One region of the Bacillus sp. es.036 genome, then DNA from elsewhere that is predicted to be linked to it. Evidence: a T-box and tRNA genes for the amino acid it is inferred to sense, from the RefSeq annotation. Region 1 holds a T-box; the other regions hold tRNA genes.
What was found. A T-box is a leader RNA that pairs with one kind of tRNA and senses whether it is charged. The one in region 1 lies ahead of tyrS (tyrosine--tRNA ligase), so its partner is inferred to be a tRNA-Tyr.
Positions count from the first base shown of each region.

Region 2: it encodes a tRNA-Tyr, which carries the amino acid that the T-box ahead of tyrS (tyrosine--tRNA ligase) is inferred to sense. The anticodon was not compared.
Region 3: it encodes a tRNA-Tyr, which carries the amino acid that the T-box ahead of tyrS (tyrosine--tRNA ligase) is inferred to sense. The anticodon was not compared.

Region 1 is NZ_PDIZ01000001.1:2,362,940-2,373,585, forward strand. It holds gene refZ (forespore capture DNA-binding protein RefZ) at 1-604, opposite strand, end outside; gene ATG70_RS12125 (GAF domain-containing protein) at 755-1,240, shown strand; gene megL (methionine gamma-lyase) at 1,321-2,502, opposite strand; gene rpsD (30S ribosomal protein S4) at 2,848-3,450, shown strand; gene tyrS (tyrosine--tRNA ligase) at 3,559-4,824, opposite strand; T-box leader at 4,905-5,127, opposite strand; gene ATG70_RS12145 (transglycosylase domain-containing protein) at 5,267-8,401, shown strand; gene acsA (acetate--CoA ligase) at 8,446-10,161, opposite strand; gene ATG70_RS12155 (GNAT family N-acetyltransferase) at 10,327-10,646, shown strand, end outside.
Region 2 is NZ_PDIZ01000001.1:1,699,293-1,709,938, forward strand. It holds gene ATG70_RS08625 (SDR family oxidoreductase) at 1-177, opposite strand, end outside; gene ATG70_RS08630 (fructose-1,6-bisphosphatase) at 400-2,331, opposite strand; gene ATG70_RS08635 (bifunctional 5,10-methylenetetrahydrofolate dehydrogenase/5,10-methenyltetrahydrofolate cyclohydrolase) at 2,617-3,462, opposite strand; ZMP/ZTP riboswitch at 3,504-3,586, opposite strand; tRNA gene ATG70_RS08640 (tRNA-Arg) at 3,879-3,952, opposite strand; tRNA gene ATG70_RS08645 (tRNA-Gly) at 4,047-4,120, opposite strand; tRNA gene ATG70_RS08650 (tRNA-Gln) at 4,124-4,198, opposite strand; tRNA gene ATG70_RS08655 (tRNA-Tyr) at 4,203-4,287, opposite strand; tRNA gene ATG70_RS08660 (tRNA-Met) at 4,305-4,381, opposite strand; tRNA gene ATG70_RS08665 (tRNA-Arg) at 4,396-4,472, opposite strand; tRNA gene ATG70_RS08670 (tRNA-Leu) at 4,483-4,567, opposite strand; gene kynU (kynureninase) at 4,721-6,007, shown strand; gene ATG70_RS08680 (hypothetical protein) at 6,072-6,257, shown strand; gene ATG70_RS08685 (spore coat protein) at 6,269-6,553, shown strand; gene ATG70_RS08690 (alanine/glycine:cation symporter family protein) at 6,677-8,059, shown strand; gene ATG70_RS22170 (YjcZ family sporulation protein) at 8,242-8,337, shown strand; gene ATG70_RS08700 (5' nucleotidase, NT5C type) at 8,446-8,979, shown strand; gene ATG70_RS08705 (NAD(P)/FAD-dependent oxidoreductase) at 8,991-9,905, shown strand; gene ATG70_RS08710 (D-alanyl-D-alanine carboxypeptidase family protein) at 9,936-10,646, opposite strand, start outside.
Region 3 is NZ_PDIZ01000003.1:52,997-63,642, reverse strand. It holds gene ATG70_RS19050 (aspartyl-phosphate phosphatase Spo0E family protein) at 1-141, shown strand, start outside; gene rocF (arginase) at 166-1,068, opposite strand; tRNA gene ATG70_RS19040 (tRNA-Ala) at 1,336-1,411, opposite strand; tRNA gene ATG70_RS19035 (tRNA-Gly) at 1,415-1,488, opposite strand; tRNA gene ATG70_RS19030 (tRNA-Gly) at 1,499-1,573, opposite strand; tRNA gene ATG70_RS19025 (tRNA-Lys) at 1,577-1,652, opposite strand; tRNA gene ATG70_RS19020 (tRNA-Tyr) at 1,657-1,741, opposite strand; tRNA gene ATG70_RS19015 (tRNA-Thr) at 1,758-1,833, opposite strand; tRNA gene ATG70_RS19010 (tRNA-Val) at 1,927-2,002, opposite strand; tRNA gene ATG70_RS19005 (tRNA-Glu) at 2,022-2,096, opposite strand; tRNA gene ATG70_RS19000 (tRNA-Thr) at 2,103-2,178, opposite strand; tRNA gene ATG70_RS18995 (tRNA-Asn) at 2,183-2,257, opposite strand; rRNA gene rrf (5S ribosomal RNA) at 2,268-2,384, opposite strand; rRNA gene ATG70_RS18985 (23S ribosomal RNA) at 2,554-5,483, opposite strand; rRNA gene ATG70_RS18980 (16S ribosomal RNA) at 5,786-7,338, opposite strand; gene ATG70_RS18975 (hypothetical protein) at 7,585-7,809, opposite strand; gene pdaB (polysaccharide deacetylase family sporulation protein PdaB) at 7,930-8,688, shown strand; gene ATG70_RS18965 (KinB-signaling pathway activation protein) at 8,719-9,321, opposite strand; gene gerD (spore germination lipoprotein GerD) at 9,471-10,100, shown strand; gene ATG70_RS18955 (P-loop NTPase) at 10,145-10,646, opposite strand, start outside.

The sequences.
Region 1 (10,646 bases):
CAGTTAATTGTATCCACTCATTTAACTGTTTGTTATATTTTTGAATAAAATAACGTTCATTCGGTTGAATATGATGCACTTCGAGAATATATTGAGGGTGTAAAAAAGGCATCGAAAGCATTCCTTTCAATTGCATCACAATATAATCAATGGGTTGAGGGCGGAACTCTTTTCTCGCAAAACCCACTTCTAAAATCCTAGTGAAATAATACTTTTCTTTCGCCAGATAAGTGGTCATAATTTCACGAACAAGAACAGAATCGAATGTGATCTCTCGGTGTACAAATCGAGCTAACTGTCTATTCAAATACTGATATTCCATCACACGCTCAATTGCGTCAATAAGACATGTTTTTGCTGAGTGCCCTTCAAGCTGTTGATATGCAGCTTCAATCTCTTTTACATATCCTTCAAGAAAAGAAGTCATTAAAAACTCAGCTAATCCCTTTTTTCCATTAAAGTAATAAGAGATTAGCGCAACGTTTACCTCTGCTTTACTCGCAATATCACGAACTGAAGTACCGTGGAATCCTTTGGTGTTAAAGAGTTGAATGGCGGCCTGGATGACACTTCGCTTCGATACTGTATCTCGCTCCTGTTTCACTAGGAACCACCTCCAAATAGTTCGTTCTTAGTAACTCATTCGTTAATTGCTCCTCCATTCCTTTAATAATCGTGCGACAAAATATGTGTGTTCCTCAACAAGATTTGATATGATTATCATAATTTCGAGTTAAGGAAGAGGTGTTTTGACATGTTTGAGGTCGAATCCTATTCAGGTAAAAGAGAAAAAGACTATCAAATGGTAATTAAACAATTAAGAGCACTGCTAGATGGCGAGACGAATCAGCTAGCCAACCTTGCAAATGCTTCTGCATTATTAAATCAGTTTTTATCAGATGTGAACTGGGTAGGTTTTTATTTATATGAAAAAGAAACCGATCAACTTGTTCTAGGTCCATTTCAGGGGCTACCCGCTTGTGTCAGAATTCAGAATGGAAAAGGCGTATGCGGCACCGCATCCAAGGAAGGCAAAACAATGAGAATTGAAAATGTCCATGAGTTCCCAGGACATATTGCCTGTGACGCTGCGTCTCAATCTGAAATTGTAGTGCCTATTTTTACGAATGGGGCACTTCTTGGCGTTCTTGATATTGACAGCCCAGAAGTTGGACGCTTTGATGAAGTGGATCAAGAGTATTTAGAAAAATTCACACTAGCATTGCAAGATTACCTTTAAGATCAGGTTTAATCTTCATCTATAAGAACTTTAAGTAATGATAAAAACCGTCCAATGGAAGTCTCCATTGGACGGTTTTTTTATTTTTCAAGCGCTTGTTCGATATCCCTCCAAATGTCTTCCCATGCTTCAAGTCCAATCGAAAGACGAATAAGCGATTCACTAATGCCCATCCGTTTTCGCTCATCTTCAGGAACCACTGCATGTGTCATCGTCGCTGGATGTTGAATAAGCGTTTCAGCATCTCCAAGACTAACTGCAATTTTTATCATTCCTAGCCGATTCATAAAATTTTGTGCTTCTAGTTTACCACCATTTATTTCAAAGCTAATTAATCCTCCCGGGCTTTTCATCTGCTTTTTTGCAATTAGATAAAAAGGCGATTCCTCTCTTCCTGGATACATCACATTCGTTACTGATGGATGCTCGATTAACTTTTGAACGATTTTATGAGCATTTGAGCAGTGACGATCCATCCGAATTGGGAGAGTCTTCAATCCCCGAAGGAGTAACCATGCATCAAACGGTGATAGAATTCCTCCGATATCTTTTTGTGTACTCTTTGCAATGGCAGTCATCGTCTTCTTATCACTTACAACCAGCCCCGCCACGACATCCCCATGCCCTCCGATATACTTCGTAGCGCTGTGCAAAACAATATCACAACCAAATTCTAGAGGGCGTTGTAGATACGGCGTAGAAAATGTATTATCTACTACAACCGTGATTCCTTTTTCCTTTGCTACAGAAGAAATCATTTCAAGATCAATTAATTTCAATGTTGGATTTATGGGCGTCTCTATATAGATAACCGTGGTATTTGGGCGAATAGCTTGTTGAATTTGTTCAAATGAATCAAGTGGAAGCAAGTCATGCTCGATCGCAAACTTCTCTTCTAACATTTTAAGTAATCCAAACGTGCAGCCGTACACTCCTTCAGAACAAAGGATATGGTCTCCCGACTTTACAAGATACATAAGAACAGCAGAAACAGCTGCCATGCCTGAACCAAAAGCTAAACCACCCTCCGCATTCTCAAGAGAAGCAATCCTCTCTTCCAACATTCGAACAGTAGGATTTCCAAGTCTTGAATAAATGTAGCCAGGCTCTTCACCAGCAAACCTTCTTTCACCAGCTTCTGCTGTTTCGAATGTAAAAGTGGATGTTTGATAGATCGGTGATGCTAAACTATTATGATGTGATTTAGAATCATATCCATCATGAATTGTTTTTGTCTCAAAACGTTGCTCTCCCAAAGTCATAACCCCCTGTTATAAAATCACACATTACACTTTCATTGTAAGCGTTTTCAATTATAAGGTGAAGAGGGAATTATCTATCTCAACAGATCATTGACATCTTTTTATCCATCAAATCCCTACTATAGTTGACATCTCAATCTGAAAGAGTTACAATTGCATTTGTGTAAAATAAGAATGGGCAGCAGCGTGACGGGCTGCGATTTCATTGTGTTCCTTTTAATAGGTACGCCGCGTACCCTCCGGCTGTCGAGGTGAAGGCGTGTGAAAACACAATGTGCGCAAACCGGAATCACGACACTGTTTTTATTTTATACCAATAATAATGGTATAAAGGAGGAGCTAAATATGGCTCGTTATACAGGACCAAGTTGGAAAATTTCTCGTCGTCTTGGTATTTCTCTAAGTGGAACAGGTAAAGAATTGGAAAAGCGTCCTTACGCTCCAGGTCAACACGGACCTAACCAGCGTAGAAAGCTTTCTGAATATGGACTTCAGCTTCAAGAGAAGCAAAAGCTTCGTCACATGTACGGCATGACTGAGCGTCAATTCCGTCGTCTTTTCGATGATGCTGGTAAAATGAAAGGTGTTCACGGTGAGAACTTCATGATTCTTCTTGAAGCTCGTCTTGATAACCTTGTTTATCGTATGGGTCTAGCTCGTACTCGCCGTCAGGCTCGTCAGCTAGTTAACCATGGCCACATCACTGTCGATGGCAAACGCGTTGACATCCCTTCTTACCGCGTAGCGACTGGTCAAGTGATCAGCGTTCGTGAGAAGTCAAACAACCTTGACATCATCAAAGAAGCAATCGAAGTAAACAACTTCGTTCCAGAATACCTTACTTTCGATGCTGATAAGCTTGAAGGTACGTTCTCTCGTCTTCCTGAGCGTTCTGAACTTCCTGCTGAAATCACTGAAGCTCTTATCGTTGAGTACTACTCTCGTTAAGCTGTTTCAACTCCCCGGAATTTATTCCGGGGTTTTTTTTATGTCCAAAAGCAAAATTGGTTTATACGAAAAAAGAGATGCTCCTATCGAGCATCTCTTCATTAACAATTAATATGTGAGAAGGAAGTATTTCTTTTTTCCTCTTCGAATAATAACGTATTTATTTTCAATTTGATCGCTTTCTGAAATCACCTTGTCTATTTCTTTACAGCGTTCACCATTAATATAAACGGCGCCATTCTTCACATCTTCTCTTGCCTGACGCTTGGAAGATGAAATTCCAGCTTCTACAAGTAAGTCAATTAATCCTTTTTCATGATCTTCTACGTGATAGGATGGCACATCTTTAAACCCTAAACGAATTTCTTCAGCTGTTAATTGCTTAATATCTCCACTAAAAAGAGCTTCCGAAATATTGATCGCCTGCTGAAGCTTTTCTTCTCCATGTACGAGCTTCGTTACGTTTTCAGCAAGTGTACGGTGTGCTTCTCTTTTTTCTGGTGCTTCTAAATGCTTCGACTCAATTTCTTTAATCTCTTCAATACTTAAAAATGTAAAGTAATTTAGGAACCTTACCACATCGCGATCATCTGTATTAATCCAGAACTGATAGAATTCATAAGGAGATGTTTTATCAGCATCTAACCAGATTGCGCCACCTTCTGACTTACCAAACTTGGAGCCGTCACTTTTCGTAACAAGTGGAAACGTTGCACCGTATGCTTTCGTCGATTCTTCGCTTCCTTCTTCTTTACGAATTAATTCAAGACCAGCCGTGATATTTCCCCACTGATCACTACCTCCAATTTGCAAGCGACAATTTTCTTTACGATAAAGTTGAAGAAAGTCATACGATTGAAGAATCATGTACGTAAACTCGGTAAAAGAAATTCCAGCTTCGAGACGTGATGTAACCGAATCTTTCGCAAGCATGTAGTTTAAACCAAAGTTCTTTCCTACATCGCGAAGAAATGGAATCACATTCAATTCGCCGATCCAGTCAAAGTTGTTTACAGCTTTTGCAGCATTCGCTTCTGTACCAAAATCTAAAAAGCGCGCTAGCTGACCCTGTAATTTATTGGTCCATTCTTTTACAATATCTTCGGAATTTAACGTACGCTCATTCGAACGGCCACTTGGGTCTCCAATAAGTCCGGTTGCCCCACCAACAAGCGCAATCGGCGTATGCCCTGCAAGCTGAAATCTACGAAGCGCAAGAACTGGCAACAAATGTCCAATATGAAGACTATCAGCTGTTGGATCAAATCCTGAATAAAGTGCGATTCGGTTGTTAGACAACTCTTTTTCAAGACCTTCTCTATCGGTCACCTGATTTAACAGGCCTCTTGCTTCTAATTCATCTAAAATGTGCATATCATCGTCTCCTCTAAATCATAGTAATTCCCTATTTCAAGCAATTTACAGTTCTACAAACATAAAAAAACCCGCCCCTAAAAAGGGACGAGATTAATCGCGGTACCACCCTTGTTGAAGAAAGCATACTTTCTTCCACTCAGTCAGAATAACGGTCTGAACCGTCTAATGCTACACAGACGTTGTCTTTCCCATTAGAAGCTCATGGAGGTAATTCACATTTTCCTTTATGCTAGTTCTCACCGACCACCAGCTCTCTGAAAAAGGGAGAAAAACGCTACTTTGTCCAATCAAAGCATGTCGTTCATAAAAAACACTATTTAAATTAATATCACAAACGGAAAACCATGTCAATTCTAAGCCTACTGAAATCCCTACCAGTTTATACAAATCTCGACGACATATGCTATAATAAATAGGATTAATTTGAGGGGGTATAGGAATGCGAGAGCTTTTTTCTACTATCAGGCAGAAGTGGAACGCGTTCATTGATAGATTACAAGAATACAACATATTATCCGGCTCTAGAATTGCCTATAAAGTTATTTGGAATCTTTTTCTGATCTTTATAGTAATTGGTCTTATGGGCACATTTTTCGCCGGTGGCGTTGGTGCTGGATATTTTGCATCGCTTGTAAAAGATGAACCGATTCGCTCTTACGATGAGATGAAGAGTGACGTTTATAACTACGAAGAAACCAGTGAGGTCTACTTTGCTGGAGACGTATTTCTTGGAAACTTCCGTTCTGATATTGAGCGAAAAGAAGTTGAGTTAAAAGACGTTTCTCCTCTTCTACAAAAGGCGGTCATTTCCACAGAAGATGAATACTTTTACGATCATGACGGCATTGTTCCTAAAGCAATCGGACGAGCTGTATTGCAAGAAGTTACAAATTCAGAAGACCGCAGTGGCGGGAGCACACTCACGCAACAGCTTGTTAAAAACCAGATTTTAACGAGAGAAGTTTCATTTGAACGGAAAGCAAAAGAAATGTTGCTCGCGCTTCGATTGGAAAACTTCTTTAATAAAGATGAAATTCTAGAAGCATACCTTAACATTGTTCCTTACGGACGTAATGCTTCTGGTAATAATATCGCAGGCGTTCAAGCAGCCTCACAAGGCATATTCGGAGTCAATGCAAGTGATTTAAACTTGCCACAAGCTGCTTTTATTGCAGGTATTCCCAAAAACCCTTATACATACACCCCTTTTACAAACTCGGGTGAGAAAAAGGAAGATCTTTCAGCTGGAATCGACCGGATGGAATTTGTTCTTTATCGCATGTATCAAGAAGAAACAATTACCGAAGATGAGTACAACAAGGCGCTTGAATACGATCTTGAAAAAAACCTAACTAAATCTTCCCCTTCGCCAGTTGAGAAATACCCATACCTTACATTTGAGATTGAAGATCGCGCGAAACGCGTTCTTGCAAAGCAGATCGCTGATGAAGAAGGATATGATGGAGAGAAGCTTGCGAAGAGTTTAGATTCATATAATCAAATAACATATGAAGCCAATATTTATGGAAAATCAGCGACAGAAGTGGCCAAACAAAAAGAAATTAAGTGGGCACAAATCAAAGAAGATTCCGAAGTATTTCTTGAATTTATGAGTAATGCTGAAATTGAATTGCGAAAAAATGGCTATAAAATCTATACGACAATCAACAAAGATATGTACGATAAAATGAATGAAGCAAAAGATAAAGCGCTTGGGAACCCAAACTATTTTCAGGCTGCTAAAACCGTCTCAGTTCAAGATCCTGAGACTGGTGAGCTAGTGAATAAAGAGCTTCCAATGGAAGTTGGAAGTATTTTGATAGAAAACAAATCAGGGAAAATATTATCTTTCATTGGCGGAAGCGACTTCAAAACAGAACAGTTAAATCATGCTACAGACGCTTATCGCTCTAATGGCTCTACGATGAAGCCAATACTAGACTATGCACCCGCTATGGAGATGGGGAAAGTTCAACCAGGATATATTATTCCAGACCTCCCTTCCGATGATATATGGCTACCTGATAATTACGGTAAAAACTTCCATGGACTTGTAACTGCTCGCAAAGCACTGCAGCAATCTTACAACGTTCCAGCTGCTAGAATTTATTCAAAGATGGATCATTATGAAGCCACGAATTTTCTAGTTAAAATGGGGTTCAATACGTTAACAGAGCCTGATCGCTCAAACCCTGCGACTTCAATTGGTTCTCTCGATAGAGGCGTCAGCGTCGAAGAAAACACTAATGCCTTTGGAACCTTCGCAAATGGTGGGAAATTCGTCGACGCTTATATGATTGATAAAATAGTCGACAGAGATGGCAATACGATTTTCGAACAAAAACCTGAACCAGTCGAAGTTTTTAGTCCTCAAACAGCGTACCTTACGATCGACATGATGCGCGATGTTATCAGTCAAGGGACGGCTCAAGATATTCCGAGCAAATTAAAATTTGCTTCTGATTGGGCAGGTAAGACTGGTACTGGACAAAACTATAAAGATGCCTGGTTTGTAGCCGTAAATCCAAACGTCTCACTGGGGGTTTGGACAGGATATGATCTCGAACTACCGATGAATTCAAATCTTTATTCGAAACGGAATAAAAACTTATGGGCCCTTTTTGCAAATGCAGCGTACGACGCTAGTCCAGAAATAATGGACCCAGAGAAATCTTTCAAAATGCCAACCGGTATTGTAAAACGTTCTTTCTGTGGAATTTCAGGGAAGCTTGCATCTGACCTTTGTCAGAAAGCTGGTCTTGTCCAAACTGACCTATTTAACGCCAAATACGTACCGACTGAAGTGGATGACAGCCTCACTGAAGGACGCTATGTAGTGATGAATGGTAATACGTATCAAGCGCTTAGCTCCACTCCAGAAGAGTTCGTGTCCAGCGGAGTGATGATTAAAGAAGATTATTTCTCTGGAGTCGATCTTGCATCCCTTTTACCATCTGAGTTTAAGAACCTGAATATTGTTTCCGAAGGCACTACTGCTTCTGAAAATGGAAAAAAACCAGGCGCAGTTGGTGGCCTTTCAATTAATGGATCAACATTAAATTGGGGTGCCTCAGGTGAAAGTGATATCGTTGGATACCGCATTTACCGAGCTTCGAACGGGAGCAGTTCCTTTACGAAGCTTGGAAGTGTAAAATCTTCTGATGGTAGCTCATTCAACATCCCTTCTGGTGCTTATGCTTATTACGTTACAGCGGTTGATGTTGCTGGTAACGAATCAGGAGCTTCCGCTAAAGTAACAAGTGGAGATTGGTCTGAAAAGCCGGAACCTAAAAAGAAACCTGAACCAAAGCCTGAATCAGACGACGGCGATGATCAAACTTCTGGAAACAGTAACACCGAGAATGAGGAAGCTACAGAGGATGAAGAAGATGAATCAAGCAATCCAGAAGATTCCTCTTCAAACGAAGATGGCGCTAATACTGAAAATAATGATAGTACCGAAGAAAATGAGAACAGCAACACCTCCAATAATAGTAGCAATAGCAATTCAAACGGCGCAAACAGCGAAAATAACGCTAATAGTTCCACTAATACAAGCAATGATTCGGAATAAAAAAACAGCCTGTAGCAAACTTTGCTACAGGCTGTTTTTATTCTTTAATCTTCCATCGTTGACAAATCTCCAGTAGGTAAATCAAGCTCCCACGCCTTTAGCACACGACGCATAATTTTACCACTTCTTGTTTTCGGAAGCTTGTCTCTAAATTCAATTTCTCGAGGTGCCGCATGAGCAGCGAGACCTTTTTTCACAAAGTTACGAATCTCCTCCATTAGCTCATCAGATGGCTCATGTCCATCTCTCAGTGCAATAAAGGCTTTAATGATTTCCCCTCGAACAGGATCTGGTTTACCAATAACACCTGCTTCAGCAACAGCCTTGTGTTCAACTAGTTTACTTTCAACTTCAAACGGACCGACCCGTTCACCAGAAGTCATTATGACATCATCCACACGTCCCTGGAACCAGAAGTAGCCATCTTCATCTTTATAAGCTGAATCGCCAGATACGTACCAGTCTCCTTTTAAGAAATAACTTTCATATTTCTCAGGACGATTCCAGATCGCACGCATCATCGATGGCCAGCCTTTCTTAATCGCTAGGTTCCCCATTCGATTAGCTGGTAGTTCATTCCCTTGATCATCGACGATCGCTGCGTGCACGCCTGGAATCGGTTTACCCATTGATCCTGGTTTTATTTCCATAGAAGGGTAATTGCTGATTAGCTGCGCGCCCGTTTCGGTCATCCACCAGTTGTCATGAATGCGAAGATCAAGCACTTGATTTCCCCACTTAATAACCTCTGGATTTAACGGTTCTCCGACACTTAAAACATGGCGTAGGGATGAAAGATCAAATTTCTTAACAATCTCATCTCCCGCTCCCATAAGCATACGGAATGCGGTAGGTGCACTATACCATACAGTTACTTCATATTTTTCGATTGTTCCGTACCAATCTTCTGGACTAAAGCGGCCACCACGAATGACGTTCGACGTTCCAGCGAGCCATGGAGCAAAAATACCATAAGAGGTTCCGGTTACCCAGCCAGGATCGGCTGTACACCAATAGACATCATCTTCTTTTAGATCAAGTACCCATTTCGCTGTTTGATAGTGTTGTACCATCGCATTATGAACATGAAGAACGCCTTTTGGCTTACCTGTCGACCCTGATGTATAATGAAGAATCATACCATCTTCACGGTCAACCCATTCTATTTTCAACTTCTTGTCTGCTGACTTAAAATGCTTGTAAAAATCGATATATGGTCCTTCTTCTTTTACGTTTTCTCCCACTAACACAACGCTTTCAAGGTTCGGAAGCTCATCAACTGGTACGCGTTCGAGTAATTCAGGAGTTGTGACGAGTACCTTTGCTTCACTATCCTCAAGCCGATCTCTCACCGCACCTTCCATAAAAGCTTCAAAAAGCGGTCCAGCAATCGCACCAAGTTTAAGCGTTCCCAGAAGAATGAAGTATAGCTCTGGAGATCTTGGCATGAAAATAAAGACCCGGTCCCCTTTTTCAACATTCACTTTTTTTAGAACGTTCCCAGCTTTGTTACTCATTGATTTCATTTCACTATACGTATACTTCTCATCGCGTGTTGGGTCAGAAAAATAAAGAGCTACTTTGTTTTTACGATCGGACTCAGCGTGCCTATCGATTGCTTCGTAGGCCATATTGACATTCCCTGTTTCACTCCAAGTAAATGTTTTCTCCACTTCTTTCCAATCAAAATTCCCGTATGTAGCTTCATAATCCTGTAAATTATGATTACCCAATGTAGCAGAAAGCGGTTTCAATTCCATAAGTAATCTCCTCCTTCTCCTTCATGTCTTTCCCTGTTAGTATAACATAAATTCCTAATTTTTTAACAAATGACAAAACTTCAAAAAATAACATTGAAACCCCTTACATTTATCTCGTTTCATGTATAATAAGAATTGAGACCATTATTAAAAGGTGGTGACTAGATGGAACATCATAAAACGTATAATGCAGTTGAGTGGAATACGCCACATGGAAAACTAATTATTGAAGGCCCAATCACCCCCGACCGCCTTGCATCCTATCATTTACATAAGGATCTTGTCGCATTTCGTCCCCCTGAGCAACAGCATAAAGCCCTAGTTGAAATAGCTGGACTTCCTGAAGGACGAATTATTGTAGCGAGAGAACGAGAAACAATCGTAGGCTATGTTACATTTCTTTATCCCGATCCCCTTGAACGCTGGTCAGAAGGGAAAATGGAAGATTTAATTGAATTAGGAGCGATTGAGGTTATCCCAAAATA
Region 2 (10,646 bases), 660 kb from region 1:
TACAATGGCTTTTCCATTTGATTGATTCGTGATGAAGCTCGCTAAGTCAGTCAGTTTTTCTTCACGACGAGCTGCAAGCACAAGACTTGCTCCTTCATTCGCTAGTTGTTTCGCTATCGCCTCACCAATACCACTGCTAGCTCCAGTTACTATTGCTACTTTCCCATCAAGTTTCATCGATTGATCGCCTCCGCTTAGTTAAAGTTATTCTTATTGACCATAGCACAACTTTCTAAAATGATTGAATGTTCTGCTCAATTAATATGTAAATGCTTCGTTACTGGTGTAAAATGAAGCACGATCTACCTCCATAAGAAGTTTCCTGCTTATACAAAAACGAAACTAACCAACAAAGCATCGACTTTGTTGGTTAGTTTCGTAAAAAAGGTGCATAAACCGTTAATTGATATACCGATATTCCATTAATCGATTAAGAATATGAACTTCTTGCAGGATTTCTTCTCCAATGTTTGTTTCACGAACTTTTTTTCTTTCTAATTCCTTATCTACTAATCGTTTTACTGACAATACATCTGCTCCGTGTAATAAAACTTCTTCTTTAGAATTAAATAATTTATGAGCAACAAGCTGCATGCCGTAAGAATTAAATAATAACGTGTACCCCGCAATACCTGTTGTTGATTGATAAGCTTTCGAGAAACCGCCATCAATGACAATCATCTTGCCATTTGCTTTGATTGGATTTTCTCCATCAATTTCTTTAACAGGCGTGTGTCCATTTATAATATGACCTTGATCTGGATTAAGGTCAAATTCTGCTAGAATCTGGCGACAGATCTCTTCTTCTTCACGCAAATGATAATAGGGATTTTTTCTTTCTTTATGGCTCTTCTTATCACTTATAAAATATCTCTCAAACGTCGTCATTTCTCTCTTACCGAACAGAGAAGAATACTCGCCTGTCCACAAATACCAAACCATATCTGTCGAAAGGTCAGCTGTTTCTTCAGGATGTGCGAAAGCATGGCGTAAATAATTCTCAAAAATATCAAGTAACTCGCGACCGGCATACGTTTTATTTTCGATGATCATTTTTTCCATATTCCCATTCTCATCGAGAGGAATACATCCATGAATTAATAGATTACCATTGTATCTTAGATAAAGACTGCCTTTTTTCATAAGGAAGTTCATATGTCTAGCAAGCTTTTCCGAGTGTTGTACTGAAAACAAAAGCTTGTTGATGACTTCCTCCTCCTCCTCTAATAGCTGGTCAGGTTGATCTGGATTAATGGTTGAAAAACAGGTGTTTTCTAACGGATACGTTTGCCCATGAATCGTAATGGTGTTTTCTTGATAATCAATCTTCTCTAATAAAAGTCTTTCAGACATATTAAAGTAAGATCTTCTTTTGATGATTGGACTCTCGAGTTTAAACTGTATCATCGTGATCGCCTGATGTATTTTCGTGATTTGACATTTTTCATGACTCGTTTGTTTCTCATCAGATTCTCTCTTTGGCGCAAAAGCGGGATTATCATCATAATATTTTTCGGCGAGATTCAGTAAGGGTCTCAGATTTATGCCATAAACATCTTCAATGATTTCCAAATTGTTGTATCTAGCACAAATACGAATAATATTAGCAAGACATACTTTAGATCCTGCAAACGCACCAATCCATAAGACATCGTGGTTTCCCCATTGAATATCTACCGAATGATAGTGAATAAGGGTATCCATAATTTTATCAGGTTCTGGTCCTCGATCGTAGATATCCCCCACAACGTGAAGATGATCCACAACTAGTCTTTGCGTCGTATAGGCAAGCCCGGTGATTAGCTTATCAGCTTGGTTCAGAGAGATAATTTGTTGAAGTATTTTATTATAATAAGGCTCTTTATTCGTAAGATCAGCCGTTTTATAGAGAAGCTCTTCAATGACATAAACAAACTGAGTAGGCAAAGCTTTACGTAATTTGGATCGTGTATATTTGGAAGAGGCATACGAGATGAGCTTTAGCATACGTTCAATCATCACCGTATACCATTCGTATAATTCGTTATCATTACTGAATGAATGTTTAATTAGGTTGATTTTTTCTTCTGGGTAGTAAACGAGCGTGGCAAATTCATTCAACTCATCTTCTGGTAATTCATCTTTAAACAAGTCAGAAATTTTCTCTTTCACTTTACCTGAACCATTTCGTAGCACATGTTGAAAGGCTTGGTACTCCCCATGTAAATCACTAACAAAATGCTCAGTTCCTTTTGGTAGATTTAGGATGGCTTTAAGGTTGATGATTTCAGTGACAACTTTTTCTTCACTATCATATTTTTGGGCAAGTAAATCCAAATGTTTTGTGTTCAAACTGATGTATCCCCTTTCAAATTACTGCAAGGTTTAAGATGAGAACGATTGCAACTAGCCTTACTAGGATTCATTTTTATAAATGTTTCTTTACATTGATAGTAACATATTTTTAAAATACTAGAATAGAGAATAAAGCAGCACTCTACTACCTCGTATGATACGAATGATTACTACACTGAAAGTTTCTCATTTAATGTAAAAGATACAAAAAAGCAGTTCCATTTAGAGTGCACGATTACAATGTGCCTCCTCCAATGAAACTACTTTTAACTTTACTTCTTTTTATTGAACTGTTTTTTCAGCTGCATCAACGGTATGTTTTAATAGCATCGCGATTGTAACTGGGCCCACACCGCCCGGAACAGGTGTAATATAGGACGCTTTCTTAGCTGCCGCTTCATATTCCACATCTCCAACGTTTCCTTTGTTATATCCAGCATCAAGCACAACAGCTCCATCTTTAACCCAGTCACCTTTAATAAATTCCGGCTTGCCCACTGCAGCAATTACGATATCTGCTTGCTGCACATGCGAAGCAAGGTTAGTGGTTCTAGAATGACAAGTTGTTACAGTTGCATTCTGATTTAATAAGAGCGCAGATACTGGTTTTCCTAAAATTGGGCTGCGGCCGATTACAACAGCGTGCTTTCCTTCAGCTTTAATATCATAGTCTTCCATGATTTTCATTATTGCTGCAGGAGTGCAAGATGGATAAGTTCCAAATCCAAGAGCTGTTTGGCCATAGCCAGCACTCGTTACACCATCAACATCTTTCTCGATCGCAATGGTTTCAAAAGCAAGACGTTCATCAATTTGAGATGGAACGGGGTGTTGAAGCAATATACCATGCACAGAAGCATCCTGGTTTAACTCTTCAATTGTCTGTACGAGCGTTTCAGTTGTTGTGTCTTCAGAGAGGTGAATTTTTTTAGAGGTAATTCCTACCCGCTCACACGCATTGCCTTTCATTCTTACATAGGTCTCAGAAGATGGATCATCTCCAACAAGTATCGTCACAAGGCTTGGCGTCACATCCTTTTCTTTAAGAGATGCGACTCTTGTCTTTAACTCTTCTTTTATGCGATTAGCAACTGCTTTACCGTCTAAAATTTTTGTTTCGTTTGTCATATGAACTCCTCCTGAAAATTGGTAAAGAATGAGCTGCCCCATTTCTTCGCCCAGACGACCGGCATTGTACGTCACAGCTCCCCTGTGGTTACTTCCACATTTGTCGCCAGTTACTGCAACGAATCTTTTCTACGGATATAGTAGCATAAAACAGAAAAAAACGAAAGAAAAACGGGACAATAAACTACTAAAAGTGAACAAATTAATTGAATTATAATTAATCGTTCGTATATAACCTCATCGCTCACCTCTAAGAAAAGATGAATTACTTTCGATTTTCCTTATCATTCAGTCCCAAATATTCTTTAAAATAGATGCTCTACTCGTTTGTTGGAAATGACCTCCATGCGCACTTACTCATGTGTATAAGAACAAAAAAACCCTTGAATAGAAATTCTATTCAAGGGTTATTGGTATGCGCCTTAGAGGATTCGAACCTCTGACCCACAGCTTAGAAGGCTGTTGCTCTATCCTACTGAGCTAAAGGCGCATGATATTGAGAAGTGACTCATCTAATCATTAGTATATCATGATTTAAATTATGATGGGAAGTTCGTTCTGACATTCTTCTCGAAAATATGTAATGGAGCGGGTGATGGGGATCGAACCCACGACATCAGCTTGGAAGGCTGAGGTTTTACCACTAAACTACACCCGCAAATGGCTGGGCTAGCTGGATTCGAACCAACGCATGACGGAATCAAAATCCGTTGCCTTACCGCTTGGCTATAGCCCAATCATGGTGGAGGGGGACGGATTCGAACCGCCGAACCCTGAGGGAGCGGATTTACAGTCCGCCGCGTTTAGCCACTTCGCTACCCCTCCATGATGAAATTGAAATATGGTAGCGGCGGAGGGGATCGAACCCCCGACCTCACGGGTATGAACCGTACGCTCTAGCCAGCTGAGCTACACCGCCACTTAAATTATGTATGGTGCGCCCGAGAGAAGTCGAATCCCTAACCTTCTGATCCGTAGTCAGACGCTCTATCCAATTGAGCTACGGGCGCAAAAAATATATGGTGCGGGTGAAGGGACTTGAACCCCCACGTCGTAAGACACTAGATCCTAAGTCTAGCGCGTCTGCCAATTCCGCCACACCCGCATGTGCTGTGCATCAGCGACGTTTAATAATATACCATTAGATCATTTAAAAAGTCAATCGTTATCCTAAAAAAACATAGAAAGTTTTTTACACAAAGAGTGAAAGCGTTGACAGGTCCTTATCCCTTTCATACGATTAGTGGTAGAAAAGGAGCTGTTTCTTATGAGTTTATCACAGTCCATTGAAAATGCTAAAAAATTCGACGAGAAAGATCCACTTGCGAAGTTCCGACGTGAATTTTATTTGAATCCGAACAGGCTATATATGGATGGAAATTCACTTGGTCTTCTTTCAAAAAAAGCTGAATCCTCTCTTCTTCAATCACTAGAAGACTGGAAACACCATGGAATAGACGGCTGGACTGATGGTCAACAACCCTGGTTTTATATGCCTGAAAACCTTGGTGGAATGACTTCTAACTTAATTGGCGCCCATTCTTCTGAAACCATGACAACCGGATCTATAACAACGAACCTTCATCAGATGCTTGCTACATTTTTTAAACCTTCTGGTAAAAAGACGAAAATTCTTGCTGATTCTCTAACATTTCCATCGGATATTTATGCGATTCAAAGTCAATTACAACTTCACGGGTTATCACCAGATACACACCTTATTCAAGTTACAAGTCAAGATGGTAGAACGCTATTGGAAGATGACATTATTGAGGCGATTGATGAGACAGTTGCCCTCATTCTTCTCCCTTCTGTTCTGTATCGAAGTGGTCAATTACTCGATATTGAGAAGTTAACGAAAGCGGCTCATGATAAAGGAGCGATCATCGGATTTGATTTGGCTCACTCAATAGGAGCCATTCCACATAAACTTCATGAATGGAAGGTGGATTTCGCCGTTTGGTGTACATACAAATACTTAAATAGTGGACCTGGTGGAGTTGGCGGCCTTTTCGTTCATAAGGATCACCTGGGAAGACGCCCTGGACTTGCGGGTTGGTTCAGTTCGAAAAAGGACGTGCAATTTGATATGAGTCATACGCTTACTCATGCAGAAACCGCCGGCGCTTATCAAATTGGAACACCTCATATTTTTAGCATGGCCCCATTAATCGGATCGTTAGAATTGATGAATGATGCAGGGATTGAATCGATACGAGCAAAATCACTTTCCCTAACGAGGTATCTAATGGAACTTGTTGAAGAAAACCTGAGGGAAGATGGCTTTGTGATTACCAACCCATTAGAAGATGATCGGCGCGGTGGACATGTTTGTTTGGAGCATGATGAAGCTGCACGTATATGTAAAGCGTTAAAACAAAATGGCGTCATTCCAGATTTTCGTTCTCCAAACGTCATTAGACTCGCACCGATTGCCCTTTATTCATCTTATGTAGACGTCTATTACGTTGTAGAGATTCTTAAAAACATCATGCGCGAAAAGACGTATCAACAATTTTCTAACAAACGAAATGTTATCGCTTAAGTTTGTATATTTCCAAACCTCCCCATTCATACTAAACATGATTAAAATGAAGGAGGGAAACTGGATGAGTCAACTTAATGAACTTGAACTTCAAAACTTACGTCATATGATTGGCGGCCATGAAACACTTGCAAACAAACTTGATTCGTACGCGGAGTCGTGTACCTGCCCACAGCTTAAACAAATGCTACAAAAAGATGCTCAAGATGCACGTCATACACAACAACAACTAATGGGCTTTTTAAGCTAAGGAGGGATCTTATGAACGAAAAAGATATGGTGAACGACTATTTATCAGTGTTAAACAGTAGCTTAAGCAATTACGGAAGCGTGATATCTCAAGCTGATAATCAGCAACTCCGACAGGCTCTTCAACAGATTCGTAATACAGATGAACAAAGACAGTATAACCTTTATCAGTACGCAAAACAGAAAGGATACTACCAACCTGCAGCGCCAGCTCAGGTTAATGAAATTCAACAAGTCAAGAGCCAATTGAGTGGTGCGCAACAACAACAAAACAATCAGCCACCTCAAATGCATTAAGCGGGAGCCGGTGAAAACCGGCTCTATGTCTTTATGCTCATTTTTTCATAATTTTACAAATAGCGTTTCACTCTCCCACTATATGGATAATTAAACTAGTACTACATATAAGGAGTGTTGGCAATGGACGCTATTTTAAATGCAATAACCGAGTTTTCCGCATTCATCTGGGGTTACCCAATGATGATCTTACTTTTAGGCGGCGGATTATTTCTAACAATACGGTTAGGCTTCTTTCAAATCCTATTTTTTCCCCATGCTTTAAAACATACGATCGGTAAAGTATTCAAAAAAGAAAAAGGTGATGGCACCATTTCACCTTTCCAAGCATTTGCTTCAGCGCTCGCATCCACTGCTGGCGCAACGAACATAGTTGGGGTTCCTGTTGCCATCGCTTTCGGTGGACCTGGTGCGATTTTTTGGATGTGGGTCGTTTCCATTATTGGGATGTCAACCAAATTCTCAGAAATTGTGCTCGGCATCAAATATCGTGAAGAAGATAAAAACGGCGTTTATGTTGGTGGCCCTATGTACTACATAAGAAAAGGGTTAGGGTGGAAATTTGCCTCTTCTCTCTTCGCATTTGGATTAATGATTGAAATTATACCTAGTGTCATGGTACAAACAAACTCCATTTCAACACTATCTGAAAGTGCTTTTGGTTTACCTACATGGCTTACTGGCGTTATTTTAATCATTTTGATTACCGCCGTTGTTTTTGGTGGAATTCGAAGAATAGGCGCAGTAGCTGAGAAAATCGTTCCATTTATGGTGCTTACATATATTGCTGGTGCGATCGGCGTCATGATTATTAATATTGAGGAATTCCCGAACGTGATCAGTCTAATTTTCGTCCACGCCTTTCAACCAATCTCTGCGGCAGGTGGATTTGCTGGTGCGGGATTTGCTGCTGCAGTTAGGTGGGGACTGGCTCGAGGACTTTATTCGAACGAAGCCGGGATGGGTACGGCATCAATCGCCCATTCTGCAGCACACACCCCTCATCCATGTAGACAGGGATTATGGGGCATCTTCAGCGTATTTATTGATACAATCGTCCTCTGTACCGTTACAGCATTCACTGTACTTTTGTCAGGAGCTTGGAAAGATGTGAAGCCTTCTAATGCAGCTGATATGGTATCAGATGCATTCTCTGGATTAATGGGACCTACCTGGGGACCGATATTCGTTTCTTCCCTCTTATTGATCTTTGTTATTAGTACGATTGGTGTACTCGTGTTTTACGGTGAAAAACAAGCTGAGTACTTATTTGGGATTCCTTTTTCTCGAGTGATGCGTTTCGTTTATATTCTTTCGATTTTTGTCGGGGCTATTGGTGGCCTTCAATTCGTTTGGGAGCTCGTTGATATTACACTCGCGTTGTTTGTTGTTCCAAACGTGATTGCCATTCTATTCCTTAGTAAGGAAGTAAAAGAACTGACCGACGATTATAAATTCAACTTCTTAAAGCAAGCTCAAACAAAAGATAAAGGCATTAGTTCATAAATTTTTCCTGGGACATTCACCTAATTTAGGTTCTCCTCCGCTCCCGCCTATATCATTTCTAGACGGCAACATACAGTGATAAAGAAAGAGAAATTAAAGGGGGACCTAATACTATGTACCATGCAAACAATGCACCATACGGAAACGAGCCTTATCAGCCGGTAGCTGGAGCTTCATACGGTATGCCTTGTCATCAACCTGCAGGAAATGGATTTGCGCTAATCGTCGTTCTTTTCATCCTGCTTATCATCGTAGGAACTGCTTTTATTAAATGCTAGTCCACTGAGCAAGAACCAATTGGTTCTTGCTTTTTGTATGAGTGGAATTGTTCCAATTTCCATTCGCTGTTATAGTGATAAAGAATGTATGTGGAAAGAAGTGATTTAATGATAACCCTTCTAATTGATATGGACTCTGTCATTTGTGATTTGATGTCAGAATGGCACCGCAGGTATAACGAAGATTATCAAGACAATCTTTCTGTTGAAAACCTTATGTGCTGGCGCTCTGAAGATTATGTAAAAAGCGAATGTGGAAAGAAGATTTATGAGTACCTGGATCAACCTGGTATCTTCCTTCACTTAAACCCTCTTCCAGATGCGATCGAAGTTCTTGAACGACTCTCTTTGAACTATGATGTCCTAATTGTAACTAGCAGCCGTACATATGCTTATACTGAAAAAGAACAGTGGGTTGAGAAAAACCTCCCATTTATCGGTAAAAATAATTTGATTTTCTCTCATCGAAAAGAAATGATTCGTGGTGACTTATTGTTTGATGATGCCCCTCATAATCTAATGGCCTTTAAAAATACTGGCAGAACAGCGATCGCCATGAATTATCCTTATAATGCTAACATTGATGTTCCTCGTGTTAACAATTGGCTAGAGTTTGAGAAATGGCTTGTAACATGGAAGTGAGGGCAAAACTCGTGGACCAAAAAAAAGACCTCTTAATTATCGGGGGAGGACCAGCTGGTATTTCAGCAGCCATATGGGCGAAACGCCTCGGACTAAATCATTTGTTACTTGAAGAAAAGAATGATCTCGGTGGTCAATTAAATACCATCTACAATCAAATTGTCGATTACCCTGGCATGATCGCACCAAACGGTCAATACCTACAGAAAAAACTTACTGAACATGCCCACAAAATAAATTTTGACTATGCTTTAAATTCAGCTGTTACGTCAATTGATTGGAAGAAAAAAATTCTTAAAACAATCGCTGATGATACATATGAATTTCGCTCTTTGCTCATTGCTACAGGATCATCACCTCGAAAACTCCATGTTCCCGGTGAACAGGAAATGATCGATCAGAAAGAAGTATATTCAGCTACTAGAGATAAATCTAAATTTATTAATAAGGACGTCGCTGTAATTGGCGGAGGCGATCGAGCTTTTGAGGGTGCCTTACTACTTGCTGAAGCTGGCTCTCGAGTAACCCTTATTCACCGTTCTGATCACTTTAAAGCTCGTCAAGAATATAAAGATCCTGTGATGGAACATGAAAACATCTCGATCCTTACCGGAACAGTCGTAACTGGAATAAAGGGAAAAGGTAGGAAAGTTTTATCTTTATCTAGTAAAGATCTTCATGAAACAATTGAAGTGGATGGTGTGTTTATTCGAATTGGTGTCCAACCAAATACCGGACCTTACAGTGAAGGTATTGCACTTGATGACGAAGGCTATATCAATTGCAATGCAGATGGTGAAACATCACTTCCCTACGTGTATGCTGCTGGAGATGTTTGTACGCGCCCACTTTTGTCTAGCATCGCTTCTGCAGTTGGCCAGGGAATGACGGCTGTGAAACAACTCTCGTTTTATCTAGAAAATTAAAAAGGACCCACAGGTCCTTTTTAGTTTTATTTATGGAAATGTACGATGTCTTTTGACAGAAGTATTGCTTCTTCCCAAAATCAAACAAATGATAATGAAGAGAAAAATGCCAATCCCTAGATAAAGGATCGTGCTACTTGAAAAAATGGATTCAGTTTCCTCATCCTTAACTTGTGCAACAGGTTTAGCTTCAGTTTTTTGCTCAGGAGCGTTACTTTCTATAGAAGTTGTGGTTAATAACTCTAAATCAAGATTTGAACGATATGAATTTCCTACACTCACAAGTTGGTTTTCATTTGATAATGTAAGATCGATCGGATAATCGTCATTTTGATACAGAGTAATGTCCTCTGAAAGACTGTATTTCTTTTGATTGACAACGCCCAGTTCAGTTCCTTTCTCAAACTCAACCGGTGTAAAGTCACTAAATCCATAATTAAGAAGATTTAACGTATCCTGATAAGCGATTTTGTCATCTGTTGCTTTCATCGTAACAGCAATTAATTCTTGATCACCTTTCGAAGCAGTCGTGACAAGGGTAAAACCAGATTTTGATACATAGCCATTCTTTCCACCAGTAACGAAATCGTAATCAAGTAAGAGGCGATGGTGATTGATAAGGGTCGTCTCCCAGTCTTCCCCGTTCCACATCATTTGTTTCATTCCAAATAGTGATCGAAACTCTTCATTCTTCATCGCATAATGGGTGATTTTTGCCATATCCTCTGCAGTCGTAAGATG
Region 3 (10,646 bases), on a different contig from region 1:
GAAGCTTCACGTAATAAAATGAATTTGTTAGCACGAAACAAGCCACTTAGCTCTAATGAAATTATAGAAATTAGCACTTATCTTGATTATCTTTTAAACGAATACGATCAGCGTCGAAATAAAAAAACCGCTGCTTTCTAATGAAGAAAGCAGCGGTTTTCTATGTTATTTTAATTTTTCTCCGAATAAAGACCCCATTAATGCAACAGCCACTGTAGCCGTTTTATTTTTTTCATCCAAAATAGGGTTCACTTCAACAAATTCTGCTGATGTTAGAATATTGGCTTCTGCAAGCATTTCCATCGCAAGGTGGCTCTCACGATAGCTGATTCCTCCAAGCACTGGCGTTCCTACTCCAGGTGCATCGTGTGGATCAAGTCCATCGAGATCAAGACTTAAATGCACACCATCTGCATCCTTCGATACATACTCAATCGCTTCTTCCATTACTTTTGTCATACCCATTCGATCAATTTCATGCATTGTATAAACTTTAATGCCCTTTTCTTTAATAAGTTCTCGCTCTCCTTCATCAAGTGAACGAGCGCCGATAATCACAATATTCTCAGGCTTAATCTTAGGAGAGTATCCTGAAATTCCAGTTAAAGAATCATCGCCAATTCCTAGACTTACAGCAAGTGGCATACCGTGTATATTTCCAGATGGTGACGTTTCTGAGTTGTTTAAATCTCCATGGGCGTCATACCAGATAACCCCTAAATTATCGTAATTACGCGCAACTCCCGCAAGAGTTCCGATTGCAATACTATGATCTCCTCCAAACACTAACGGAAAACGCTTTCGATTTACGACATCATTAACAACGTTAGAAAGCTTCTCACTAGCATCAGCCACTTCTTTTAAGTTCTTCAGCTGATGATCTTGATCCTCAGGTCGCTTTTCTGGTCTACCAATTTCAATATCTCCAAGATCTTCAATATCATAATTCAATTTTGTTAACCGTTCGACTATTCCTGCATATCGAATGGCACTTGGTCCCATATCGACACCGCGTCTCATTTGCCCAAGATCCATTGGTACACCGATAATTGAAAGTTCATGATTCATTATGTAGTCCTCCTCGTATCCTAGTCTAGCTCTATTTTACCCAGATCTCGACAAATGACTCAACCTGACATAAAATACGAATAAATATTCATACAATTACGTAAATTGGACCTTTTTACGGATAAATATAAGTGGAAGAATAAATAACTGTAAGGAGATCATGTAAAAGTTAAACTTGAAGGTAACAGGAAAACTTGGAATAGAACGAAATGGAGGATGTGAAGCATTTTAAACATAAAAAAAACCCTAAACATGGTTTAAGGAAATTGGTGGAGCCTAGCGGGATCGAACCGCTGACCTCCTGCGTGCAAGGCAGGCGCTCTCCCAGCTGAGCTAAGGCCCCATTTGGAGCGGGTGATGGGGATCGAACCCACGACATCAGCTTGGAAGGCTGAGGTTTTACCACTAAACTACACCCGCATATAAAGTTTGGAGCGGAAGACGGGATTCGAACCCGCGACCCCCACCTTGGCAAGGTGATGTTCTACCACTGAACTACTTCCGCATATGGTGAGCCATGAAGGACTCGAACCTTCGACCCTCTGATTAAAAGTCAGATGCTCTACCAACTGAGCTAATGGCTCTTACTGGTGGAGGGGGACGGATTCGAACCGCCGAACCCTGAGGGAGCGGATTTACAGTCCGCCGCGTTTAGCCACTTCGCTACCCCTCCACAAGTGAGAAAAAAATGGTGCCGGCCAGAGGACTTGAACCCCCAACCTACTGATTACAAGTCAGTTGCTCTACCAATTGAGCTAGGCCGGCGAAGAATTTTGAGAAAATCAATCTAACTTACAAATAAAAAACAGTGCACTCGATTGAGTACTCCTGAAAGTAAGTTAATTATTATTAGAAAAATGGTGGAGGATGACGGGCTCGAACCGCCGACCCTCTGCTTGTAAGGCAGATGCTCTCCCAGCTGAGCTAATCCTCCACAGAGCAAAAATTAATATTGGTGACCCGTACGGGATTCGAACCCGTGTTACCGCCGTGAAAGGGCGGTGTCTTAACCGCTTGACCAACGGGCCATGTCCTGGAGCTTCCAACCGGATTCGAACCGATGACCCCTTCCTTACCATGGAAGTGCTCTACCTGCTGAGCTATGGAAGCATAATGGCTCCACAGGTAGGATTCGAACCTACGACCGATCGGTTAACAGCCGATTGCTCTACCACTGAGCTACTGTGGAATATTGGTCAGCCTGGCAAAGTCCTACTCTTGCAGGGGGAGATCCCCCAACTACCATCGGCGCTGAAGAGCTTAACTTCCGTGTTCGGCATGGGAACGGGTGTGACCTCTTCGCCATCATTACCAGACTAATCAATGGTTGATCCACTAGAAAGTGTTTAACCAAGGACAAGATATATCTTACTATATTTCTTTGTAAAGATCAAGAAAAATATTATTCCCTGAAAACTAGATAGCACGCACAACGTATTCCAATAATATCAAGTTTAGTGAGACATGCTCACATCACTTTTGTTTTAGGTTAAGCCCTCGATCGATTAGTATTCGTCAGCTCCACGTGTTGCCACGCTTCCACCCCGAACCTATCTACCTCATCATCTCTAAGGGATCTTACCAGCTTAATGCTGTGGGAAATCTCATCTCGAGGGGGGCTTCATGCTTAGATGCTTTCAGCACTTATCCCTTCCACACGTAGCTACCCAGCTATGCTCCTGGCGGAACAACTGGTACACCAGCGGTGTGTCCATCCCGGTCCTCTCGTACTAAGGACAGCTCCTCTCAAATTTCCTGCGCCCGCGACGGATAGGGACCGAACTGTCTCACGACGTTCTGAACCCAGCTCGCGTACCGCTTTAATGGGCGAACAGCCCAACCCTTGGGACCTACTTCAGCCCCAGGATGCGATGAGCCGACATCGAGGTGCCAAACCTCCCCGTCGATGTGGACTCTTGGGGGAGATAAGCCTGTTATCCCCAGGGTAGCTTTTATCCGTTGAGCGATGGCCCTTCCATGCGGAACCACCGGATCACTAAGCCCGACTTTCGTCCCTGCTCGACTTGTAGGTCTCGCAGTCAAGCTCCCTTGTGCCTTTACACTCTGCGAATGATTTCCAACCATTCTGAGGGAACCTTTGGGCGCCTCCGTTACACTTTAGGAGGCGACCGCCCCAGTCAAACTGCCCACCTGACACTGTCTCCGCACCGGATCACGGTGCTGGGTTAGAATGTCAGTACAGCCAGGGTAGTATCCCACCGACGCCTCCATCGAACCTGGCGGTCCGACTTCTATGGCTCCTACCTATCCTGTACAAGCTGTACCAAAATCCAATATCAGGCTACAGTAAAGCTCCATGGGGTCTTTCCGTCCTGTCGCGGGTAACCTGCATCTTCACAGGTACTATAATTTCACCGGGTCTCTCGTTGAGACAGTATCCAAGTCGTTGCACCTTTCGTGCGGGTCGGAACTTACCCGACAAGGAATTTCGCTACCTTAGGACCGTTATAGTTACGGCCGCCGTTTACTGGGGCTTCGATTCAGAGCTTCTCCCGTAAGGGATAACCCCTCCTCTTAACCTTCCAGCACCGGGCAGGTGTCAGCCCCTATACTTCGCCTTACGGCTTTGCAGAGACCTGTGTTTTTGCTAAACAGTCGCTTGGATCTTTTCACTGCGGCTCCCCTGGGCTATTAACCCGAGGAAGCACCCCTTCTCCCGAAGTTACGGGGTCATTTTGCCGAGTTCCTTAACGAGAGTTCTCCCGATCGTCTTAGGATTCTCTCCTCGCCTACCTGTGTCGGTTTGCGGTACGGGCACCTCTTTCCTCACTAGAGGCTTTTCTTGGCAGCGTAGAATCAAGGACTTCGGTACTAAATTTCCCTCGCCATCACGACTCAGCCTTCACGGTGAACGGATTTACCTATTCACCAGCCTAATCGCTTGGACGCGCATTTCCAGCAGCGCGCTCTCCCTATCTTTCTGCGTCCCCCCGTCGTTCAAACGGAAAGGAGGTGGTACAGGAATATCAACCTGTTATCCATCGCCTACGCCTTTCGGCCTCGGCTTAGGTCCCGACTAACCCTGAGCGGACGAGCCTTCCTCAGGAAACCTTGGGCTTTCGACGGACAAGATTCTCACTTGTCTTTCGCTACTCATACCGGCATTCTCACTTCTAAGCGCTCCACCAGTCCTTTCGGTCTGACTTCACAGCCCTTAGAACGCTCTCCTACCATTGTCGTAAGACAATCCACAGCTTCGGTGATACGTTTAGCCCCGGTACATTTTCGGCGCAGCGTCACTCGACCAGTGAGCTATTACGCACTCTTTAAATGATGGCTGCTTCTAAGCCAACATCCTGGTTGTCTAAGCAACGCCACATCCTTTTCCACTTAACGTATACTTTGGGACCTTAGCTGGTGGTCTGGGCTGTTTCCCTCTCGACTACGGATCTTATCACTCGCAGTCTGACTCCCGCGGATAAATCGTTGGCATTCGGAGTTTGACTGGATTCGGTAATCCGGTAAGGACCCCTAGTCCAATCAGTGCTCTACCTCCAAGATTCTTGCCGCGAGGCTAGCCCTAAAGCTATTTCGGAGAGAACCAGCTATCTCCAGGTTCGATTGGCATTTCACCGCTACCCACACCTCATCCCCGCATTTTTCAACATGCGTGGGTTCGGGCCTCCATTCAGTGTTACCTGAACTTCACCCTGGACATGGGTAGATCACCTGGTTTCGGGTCTACGACCACGTACTATTTCGCCCTATTCAGACTCGCTTTCGCTGCGGCTCCGCCTTATCAGCTTAACCTTGCACGGGATCGTAACTCGCCGGTTCATTCTACAAAAGGCACGCTGTCACCCATTAACGGGCTCCAACTAGTTGTAGGCACACGGTTTCAGGTTCTCTTTCACTCCCCTTCCGGGGTGCTTTTCACCTTTCCCTCACGGTACTGGTTCACTATCGGTCACTAGAGAGTATTTAGCCTTGGGAGATGGTCCTCCCAGATTCCGACGGGGTTTCACGTGTCCCGCCGTACTCAGGATCCGTCTCGGAGGGCAGCGGATTTTGACTACAGGATTGTTACCTTCTGTGATGGACCTTTCCAGGTCGCTTCGTCTATCCGTGCCTTTGTAACTCCAAAGAGACGTCCTACAACCCCAGAGGGCAAGCCCTCTGGTTTGGGCTGATTCCGTTTCGCTCGCCGCTACTCAGGAAATCGCATTTGCTTTCTCTTCCTCCGGGTAATGAGATGTTTCAGTTCCCCGGGTCTGCCTTCCATTCCCTATGTATTCAGAAATGGATACCATCCTATTAAAGATGGTGGGTTCCCCCATTCGGAAATCTCCGGATCAAAGCGTACTTACAGCTCCCCGAAGCATATCGGTGTTCGTCCCGTCCTTCTTAGGCTTCTAGTGCCAAGGCATCCACCGTGCGCCCTTAGTAGCTTAACCTTCGATTTGTTAGGCATTACTGCCATAACGCATCAGTTATTACTAAGTTATTGCATAAAAAATAATTATTGGATGTCGTTGTTTATGCTATCTAGTTTTCAAGGAACAAGGCTACTACTTGAATCCACTTCTATGCTGCCTTGCACCGAGGAAGCCAACATCGTTAGCGTTACTCGAAGACGCAGGTGCACATCTGTTTCATCATATAAGCCACGTTTTGAAAGAAGTAATCATTCTTTCAAAACTAAACGAAACGCTCATGTAAGGTTGGTAACGTAAGTTACCTTCGTAATTCTCCATAGAAAGGAGGTGATCCAGCCGCACCTTCCGATACGGCTACCTTGTTACGACTTCACCCCAATCATTTGTCCCACCTTCGGCGGCTGGCTCCATAAAGGTTACCCCACCGACTTCGGGTGTTACAAACTCTCGTGGTGTGACGGGCGGTGTGTACAAGGCCCGGGAACGTATTCACCGCGGCATGCTGATCCGCGATTACTAGCAATTCCGGCTTCATGCAGGCGAGTTGCAGCCTGCAATCCGAACTGAGAACGGCTTTATGGGATTTGCTTCACCTCGCGGTGTTGCTGCCCTTTGTACCGTCCATTGTAGCACGTGTGTAGCCCAGGTCATAAGGGGCATGATGATTTGACGTCATCCCCACCTTCCTCCGGTTTGTCACCGGCAGTCACCTTAGAGTGCCCAACTAAATGCTGGCAACTAAGATCAAGGGTTGCGCTCGTTGCGGGACTTAACCCAACATCTCACGACACGAGCTGACGACAACCATGCACCACCTGTCACTCTGTCCCCCGAAGGGGAACGTCCTGTCTCCAGGATTGTCAGAGGATGTCAAGACCTGGTAAGGTTCTTCGCGTTGCTTCGAATTAAACCACATGCTCCACTGCTTGTGCGGGCCCCCGTCAATTCCTTTGAGTTTCAACCTTGCGGTCGTACTCCCCAGGCGGAGTGCTTAATGTGTTAACTTCAGCACTGAGGGTGGAACCCCCCAACACCTAGCACTCATCGTTTACGGCGTGGACTACCAGGGTATCTAATCCTGTTTGCTCCCCACGCTTTCGCGCCTCAGCGTCAGTTACAGACCAGAGAGCCGCCTTCGCCACTGGTGTTCCTCCACATATCTACGCATTTCACCGCTACACGTGGAATTCCACTCTCCTCTTCTGCACTCAAGTCCTCCAGTTTCCAATGACCCTCCACGGTTGAGCCGTGGGCTTTCACATCAGACTTAAAAGACCGCCTGCGCGCGCTTTACGCCCAATAATTCCGGACAACGCTTGCCACCTACGTATTACCGCGGCTGCTGGCACGTAGTTAGCCGTGGCTTTCTGGTTAGGTACCGTCAAGGTACCGCCCTATTCGAACGGTACTTGTTCTTCCCTAACAACAGAGCTTTACGACCCGAAGGCCTTCGTCACTCACGCGGCGTTGCTCCGTCAGACTTTCGTCCATTGCGGAAGATTCCCTACTGCTGCCTCCCGTAGGAGTCTGGGCCGTGTCTCAGTCCCAGTGTGGCCGATCACCCTCTCAGGTCGGCTACGCATCGTCGCCTTGGTAAGCCATTACCTTACCAACTAGCTAATGCGCCGCGGGCCCATCCTGCAGTGTTAGCTCAGAAAGCCAACTTTCAACATTGCACCATGCGGTGCGATGTATTACCCGGTATTAGCTCCGGTTTCCCGGAGTTATCCCAGTCTGCAGGGCAGGTTGCCCACGTGTTACTCACCCGTCCGCCGCTAAGATCAGGGAGCAAGCTCCCATCTCTTCGCTCGACTTGCATGTATTAGGCACGCCGCCAGCGTTCGTCCTGAGCCAGGATCAAACTCTCCGATAGAAAGCTTAATCTAGCTTTTAAAACAATTTGTTTCCGTAGAAACAACTACTTACATGGCGTTTCGTTCAGTTTTCAAAGAGCAATTCGTTTCTTTCAATGTCGTTTTCAGCGACTTTATTAATGTAACACATTAACTAAGTTGGCGTCAACAACTTTTTGAAATTGTTTTTTTGTGTCAACCGTGTTGTTGCGGCGACCTATATAAATATACAGGTAGTTTTTCAATTTGACAAGAGATAATTTAAATTAATTTGAACTTTTTTTCAAAATGCGCACGTACTTTGCTATTTCAGCTTGTGTAGCGGTTCTTTTATAGATACCTAATAGAAGCTGATAACGTTCTTCCATCGCTCTTTTAATTAAACCATCAATCCGACTGTTATCCAAATCTAACAGTAGCTCTTCCATTTCTCGCTTTAGCAAATACTCTATTTCTTTCATTTCTTTAAAGCTAACTAAAAAGCCCATCATCTAAAACCACTCCTTCCTCACACCAGTATGACCAGGTAATTTGTGATTTATGTGTATCCTAAACAGTTTGTACATAGTTAAGAAACTTTTCGCATATGAATGGGACAAAGGGGGTGCATCATGAAGTTTTTTTGGATTTGGAATGGAATTAGAATTAAACAAGGCCTTATTATTGTAGCGGCTGCTTTCTTTGCTGCCATTATTCTTTTTGTCGAAAGTGGAGACCTCGCTGTGTTTACAAATAATGATGTTCCGCTCGCCGTGGATCAGGTAAAGAGCGATGATAAACGCCTTGCCTTAACCTTTGACATTAGTTGGGGTGAAACAAAAGCAATCCCGATACTTGAAGAATTAAAACAACACAATGTTAAAGCTTCTTTTTTTATTTCTGGTGCTTGGGCGGAGCGTCATCCTGAAGTAGTCGAACAAATAGCAAAAGACGGCCACGAAATTGGTAACCTTGGTTATCGGTACGAAAACTACACAAACATGAAAGATGAGGAGATCAAGAAGGATATCATTCGTTCGAGCGAAGCTATAAAAAAAGTAACCGATGAAGAACCACAATTGCTAAGACCACCTAACGGAAACTTTGATAAGCGTGTTCTCACGATTTCAAACAAATTTAACTATACCCTTATTCACTGGAGTCTTGATTCTGAAGATTGGAAAAACCCAGGGGTAGAGAACATTGTGAAAAATGTAACGAAAGAGATCGACCCAGGTGACATTATTCTTATGCATGCATCCGATTCAGCAAAACAGACGGCAGAAGCTCTTCCAGAAGTGATTGCTGCTTTAAAGAAGAAAGGCTATTCTTTCGCAACGGTGAGTGAACTTGTCTCTAACGCCAACATCAATAGTAAAGAAGTAAAATAAGCCGCTTTCCAATTGGAAAGCGGCTTTCGTTTATACGTCTTTTTGAATTAAACGATGAAGTGTTAGCAATTGCCATACATTACTTACTAAGAGAGGGATCAAAATAAGCCAGAGCCACTTTGGATCATTGCTTTGTAGTCCTGGAATCCATTCGAGGATGGTAACAACGACAATAAAGAAAAGAGCTGGAATAAACGCCTGCTTATTCGTTTCTTTTTGCTTCACATATGCCGTAACAAGTCCGACAGCTAAAAGAAATAACGCAATGAGTATGTAGCTAATCACACTTTCTCCCTCTTCTGCAAAGACCTCATAGCGGAAATAGACTAAATCAAATAAAGCTACTGCAATCAACACTACCTGGATTGTATTCCAGAGTTTGACTGATTTGAAAATACCAAGACCAAATCGGTGAATCGTTAAATACGCAAAAAACCCCATCTGACTAATCAAACTAAAGATGCTCGATACTCCTAATAACCAAAGTATGACGATTAGGAACGATAATATTTCTCCATTTTTTAGATCTGCCCAGTACTGTGACCAGTCTAAAACAAGACCTGTAAGCATACCAGCTGTTGATCCAATCAGAAGGGTTGTAAAAAATAAATAAACAAGATTTCTTGTTTTCAAAATCAAACCCCCGTGAACGTTAATGGTGCTTCTATGTTGAATTGTACCAATGCCACTTTTAAATTGCCACCCTTCCTTTATTCACCGGGTATAAATTCACAGTTTCGCCTAATATTAAGAATAAGATTTTGAGAAAGGAGCGCATCTATATGTATCAGCGTTTCAAACTACTCACACTATGCTTCGTTATTCTTCTGATTGCAGGATGTGCCACAGGTTCTGCTGAAGGATCTCAAGCCAATTATGAAGAAACGAAAAAAATGCTTGTCGACCTTCTGAAGTCGGACGAAGGCAAGAAAGCCATTCAAGAAGTACTGTCAGATGCAGAAATAAAGAAACAACTTGTTATGGAACAACCATTTGTGAAAGAAACCATACAAAAGGTGCTTACAACTGAAGAAGGAAAAGCATACTGGCAAGAAATGTTGAAAGACCCTACTTTCGTTGAAAACTTTGCTAAAAACATTCAGGAAGAGAATAAGGAATTGTTCAAATCCCTAATGGATGATCCTGACTTTCAGGAAAAGATGATGGATCTGTTGCAAGATCCAGTCATGGAAAAGCACTATTTACAACTCCTTGAAAGCAACCAGTCTCGCCAACAAATCAAAGACTTGATTTCCGAAACTTTTGAAAGCCCATTATTCCAAGCAAAGATTCAGGAGATGCTTACAGGAATTACGTCAGAGCAACTGAAATCTTCCGGTGGTGGTAAGGAAGAAGGCAATGGTAATTCTGATTCAAAGAATGGAGAAAGCTCAAATTCTGGACAGGAATAGCCAAACGAAAGGAAAGGACATGCCCCAAGGCACGTCCTTTCCTTTTATTCTGCAGTTCTTTTGATAATCTCATTAGCAATTTGGAGGTACTGCATGCCAATCGGATGTTCTTCTTGGTAAACAGAAGGAGCAAATTCAGCTTCATCGAAGTCTGGTTGCCCGAGAGGAAGTCTGCCAAGAATATCAGTAGATAATTCTGAAGCTAACTTATCTCCGCCACCCTGACCAAATACATACTCTCTCTCACCAGTGACTTTACTTTCAAAATAAGACATGTTTTCCACGACGCCAAGGACTTCATGTTTCGTCTTAAGCGCCATTGCACCCGCTCGAGCTGCAACGAAAGCAGCCGTTGCATGCGGTGTCGTTACAATGATCTCTTTTGAAGCAGGAAGCATCGTATGAACATCCAGCGCCACATCACCTGTTCCTGGTGGTAAATCAAGTAGAAGGTAATCTAATTCTCCCCAATCAACTTCACTAAAGAAGTTATTTAGCATTTTCCCAAGCATCGGCCCGCGCCAGATAACAGGAGCATTATCTTCT